One region of the Mesorhizobium sp. M1365 genome, then DNA from elsewhere that is predicted to be linked to it. Evidence: predicted binding sites of a transcription regulator. Region 1 holds the regulator's gene; the other holds the start of a gene.
The links. Region 1 encodes PhoB, which activates phosphate uptake and scavenging genes when phosphate is short. Its sites were predicted from a motif close to TGTCATNNANCTGTCAT; they were not measured.

Region 1 (2,202 bases):
GACCGACATCGCCTTTGCCGACATGCTGGAGGACGAATTCGGCATCCCGGCAACGGTGGAGAACGACTGCAACATGATGGCGGTGGCTTTGCGCTGGCGCAATCCGGATCGCTATCGCGATGACTTCATCGCCATCCTGCTTTCGCATGGCATCGGCATGGGGCTGGTGCTGAAGGGCGAACTGTTCACCGGGACGCATTCCTCGGGCGGCGAATTTGGCCACATGATCCATCGTCCGGGCGGCGCGCTCTGCCGTTGCGGGCGGCGCGGCTGCATCGAGGCGTATGCCGGCAACTACGCCATCTGGCGCAACGCCAGGCAGATGAGCGAAGACAGCGAACCGGTCGCCGACGTCAGCGACGCCGACATGCGCGCACTGGCGGCCCGGGCGCGCGAGAAAGATGGGCCGGAACGCGAGGCCTACCGCAAGGCCGGCGAAGCGCTGGGTTTCGGTCTCGGCTCGCTGTTCGCGCTGATCGATCCGGCACCGGTCGCGATGGTCGGCGCCAGTGCCGCCGCCTTCGATCTGATCGAGCCGGCCTTGCGGAAGGCAATCGCCCAGACCGCCGGCGGCCAGCATTCAGGCTCGATCTCCTTCGATACAGAGCCGAACGAATTGCCTCTGATCCGCGAAGGCTGCGCGATGCGGGCGTTAAGCTTCGTCGACCAGGAGATTTTCGCGCCGGGCGCGCAAATGAGGCCCAGCGTCAGAAAGAACGTAGCCTGACCAGGCGGGTCAATCTTCCCTGATCGCATAGCCGGCGCCGCGGATGGTGCGGATGACATCCGGCATCCGGCCGTTGTTGACGGCTTTGCGCAGCCGCCCGACATGCACGTCGACGGTGCGTTCGTCGATGTAGATTGTCTCCCCCCAGACATTATCGAGTAACTGGCTGCGCGAGAAGACACGGCCCGGATGCCGCATCATGAACTCGAGCAGCCGGAATTCGGTCGGCCCGAGCCTGATTTCGCTCTTCTTGCGATAGACCCTGTGCGATTCGCGATCGAGCACGATGTCGCCGACCTTCAGCACGCTGGACAGCACTTCCGGCTTGGCGCGCCGCAGCAGCGCCTTGACCCTGGCCATGAATTCCGGTGTCGAAAACGGCTTGACCAGATAGTCGTCGGCGCCGGTCGAAAGACCGCGCACCCGGTCGCTCTCCTCGCCGCGCGCGGTCAGCATGATGATCGGCAGCCGCTCGGTTTCGGGGCGCACCCGCAACCGACGACAGAGCTCGATGCCGGAAACCGCTGGTATCATCCAGTCGAGCACCAAAAGGTCGGGCACATTCTCCTGCAAACGGATCTCGGCTTCGTCGCCGCGTGTCACCACCTCGACCTGGTAGCCTTCGGATTCGAGATTGTAGCGGAGCAGCACACCCAACGGCTCCTCGTCCTCCACCACCATTATGCGTGGTGCGATCATCGGCTGGGCACCCCCATCATGTCACCGGTGCGGACATTGTCGTTTCGTCCTGCTTCGGACGATTGACCGGCAATTGCTCGCCGGTCAGCACATAATACGCATTTTCGGCGATGTTGGTGACATGGTCGCCGATCCGCTCCAGATTCTTGGCGCAGAACAGCAGGTGCGTGCAAGCGGTGATGTTGCGCGGATCTTCCATCATGTAGGTCAACAGCTCGCGGAACACGGACGTGTATTTAACGTCGATGCGCTCGTCGGCGGCACGAAGCTTGGCCAACGCGGCCGCATCGCCTGCAGCATATTCCTCGATGACACCCTGCACCTGGATGAGAACCAGCTGCGCCATCGCGTCGATGGAATGCGACAGGTCCCGCGGCGTGGCGCTGAGGCCGACCGCACTCACGCGCTTGGCGATATTCTTGGCAAGGTCGCCGATGCGTTCGAGGTCGCCCGCCATGCGGATCGCTCCGACCACATGGCGAAGATCGTGGGCCATCGGCTGGCGTTTGGCGATCAGGGTGATGGCGCGGTCGTCCAGTTCGCGTTGACGCGCATCCATGATGGCGTCGTCGGAAACGACGCGTTGCGCCAGCACGTTGTCGGAATTCAACAGCGCCTTGGTTGCCCCGCCGACCATCGAACCGGCGAGGTCGGCCATGTCGCGGATCAGCTTGCTGATCTGCTCGAGATCCTCGTCGAAAGAAGCGACTGTGTGTTCGCCCATGGTCCTGTCCTCATATGCATGATCGGAACGGCTCAGCCGAAGCGGCCAGTGA
Region 2 (2,202 bases), on a different contig from region 1:
GCGTAGCCGTCGTTGAGATGCACGCCGAGCAGCTTGCTATGGCGCGCCACGAGTGCTGCGGCAAAGGCCGGCTGCTCGTCGGCATAGAGCACATGGGCGAAATCGAGCGTCACGCCGAGATTGGGCAGGCCGATCTCGCGGATCGCCAGCAATGTAGTCGCCGCATCTGGCATCAGGCTGTAGGAGCGCGGCTCGTTGGGTTTGTATTCAAGGCTGATTTGGCAGCCCGGATCATGCGCCGCAACTTCACGAATGCCATCGATTTCGTGTTGCCAGAGCGCTGCGTAGTCCACCTGGAAGGCATAGTCGAAGCCATCCTGCCCGAGCCACAAGGTCATCAGGCTGGCGCCCGCCTCGCGGGTGGCGTCGATGCCGGCCTTGGTCAGGTCGATGGCTTCGCGGCGAATGGCAGGATCCGGGTTGGTGAAGGCGCCGAGCTTGAAAGCCGGATTGGAATAGTAGCGCATGGCGAAACCATTGATGGAAAGCCCGATATCGCCGAGTTTGCGCGCTATTGCCGCAGGCTTTTCATCGACATGGTCGGGAAAGTTGAGGTCGAGATCGGTCAACTCCGCAACCTTCGCCGCACGTGCCGCCATTTGCAGCATGGACGGTTTGCCGACAAGATCGGGCCACTCGGACTGTGGCCGCGAGGCAAAGGAATTGAGGCGGGTGGCGAAACGATAGGCAGTCATCGGGGACCTTCCATTGTCATAACTTTACATTAGAAAGATTATTTGTAAAGTTGTTAATTGCTCGCTCGGCGACGACGAATTCGCCATACCCAGGCCAGTTGCGACCACGGGGGGACAAGCAAGCGCGGCACTGTCACGCAAGTATCATGTTCGAGTCCTAGATCGCTTCTCCGAAGGCTTTCGCGGCATCCTCGATGCCACGCGGCGCTTTTTCAGATCCCGGCAGCTTTGTCTCAAAAGAGGATATCCATGAAAAACCTGCTCCGAACCGCGTCCCTCGCCGTCGCGCTGGCGATGTTCACCGCCTTGACCCCGGCCTTGGCAGAAAACGCCGCGACCGTCGGCGGCGTCGGCTTCGTCAACAAGGGCCTGGTCGGTGTCGGCCGCATCCCGGCCAGCCAGAAGGACAAGTTCGGCGAGACGTTTGGCTCCGGCTCGGGCATGTCGATCGACGCTGCCGGCTGGACACATGGCGCCGATGGCTATAAGGGCTCGTTATGGCTGTTGCCGGACCGCGGCTACAATGTCGTCGGTACCACCGATTACCGCCCGCGCCTCAACACGATCGCCCTCGAGTTCGCCCCGATCGCGCCGGGTGCAGTGCCGGCCACCGGCCAGGAACAATCGGGCCTCAAGGCGACGCTTGCCGACACCATGCTTTTGACCGACGACAAGGGCGCCGACGCAACCGGCCTCGATCCGCTCAACGGCGTGCGTGCCGCGACCGACGACATGCCGATCCTGCCCGAAGCCAACGGCAAGCTCGCGCTCGATAACGAAGCGATCGCACGGCTGCCCGACGGCACGATGTTCATCTCGGACGAATACGGTCCGAACATCTACCGCTTCTCCGCCGATGGGCGTCTGATGTCGGCAACGCAGCCGCCGGCGGCGCTTGTCCCGATGCGTCACGGGACGCCAAACTTTGCTTCCAACAATCCGGGACTTGGCGCGGCAGACCCGGATCCGAAGGATCCCGAAACCGGCCGTCAGAACAACCAGGGCCTCGAAGGCATGGCGCTGACGCCGGACGGGAAGTTCCTGATTGCCGTGCTGCAGTCGGCCCCAAGGCAGGATGGCGGCGATTCCGCCTCGACGCGTCAGAACACGCGCGCGCTGGTCTACGATGCCTCGGATCCCGGCCAGCTCAAGCTCGCGCATGAATATGTCGTGCCGCTGCCGGTGTTCACCGATGCCAAGGGCAAAACCAAGATCGCCGCGCAGAGCGAAATCGTGGCGCTGTCGGACAAGACCTTCCTGATGCTGGCGCGCGACAGCGGCAATGGCCAGGGGCTGAAGGGCGACACCTCGCTCCACCGCGAGATCAGCGTCGTCGATCTGTCTGCGGCAACCGATGTCGCCGGCACAGAATTCGACAAGGACAAGCCGCTGGCGCCCAAGGGTGAGCTCGATCCATCGGTGACGCCGGCCAAGCTGACGCCGCTCATTGACATCAACGACAAGACCGAGCTCGGCCGCTTCGGGCTGCACAATGGCGCGCCCAACG

Region 2: the regulator PhoB is predicted to act here: its motif matches at 827-843, upstream of NKH04_RS13475 (esterase-like activity of phytase family protein).

What each region holds. Positions count from the first base shown of each region.
Region 1 covers NZ_JAMYLG010000002.1:255,210-257,411, reverse strand. Annotated here, with positions in the region: gene NKH04_RS03410 (ROK family protein) at 1-727, shown strand, start outside; gene phoB (phosphate regulon transcriptional regulator PhoB) at 737-1,426, opposite strand; gene phoU (phosphate signaling complex protein PhoU) at 1,443-2,150, opposite strand; gene pstB (phosphate ABC transporter ATP-binding protein PstB) at 2,183-2,202, opposite strand, start outside.
Region 2 covers NZ_JAMYLG010000009.1:83,002-85,203, reverse strand. Annotated here, with positions in the region: gene NKH04_RS13480 (TIM barrel protein) at 1-695, opposite strand, end outside; gene NKH04_RS13475 (esterase-like activity of phytase family protein) at 945-2,202, shown strand, end outside.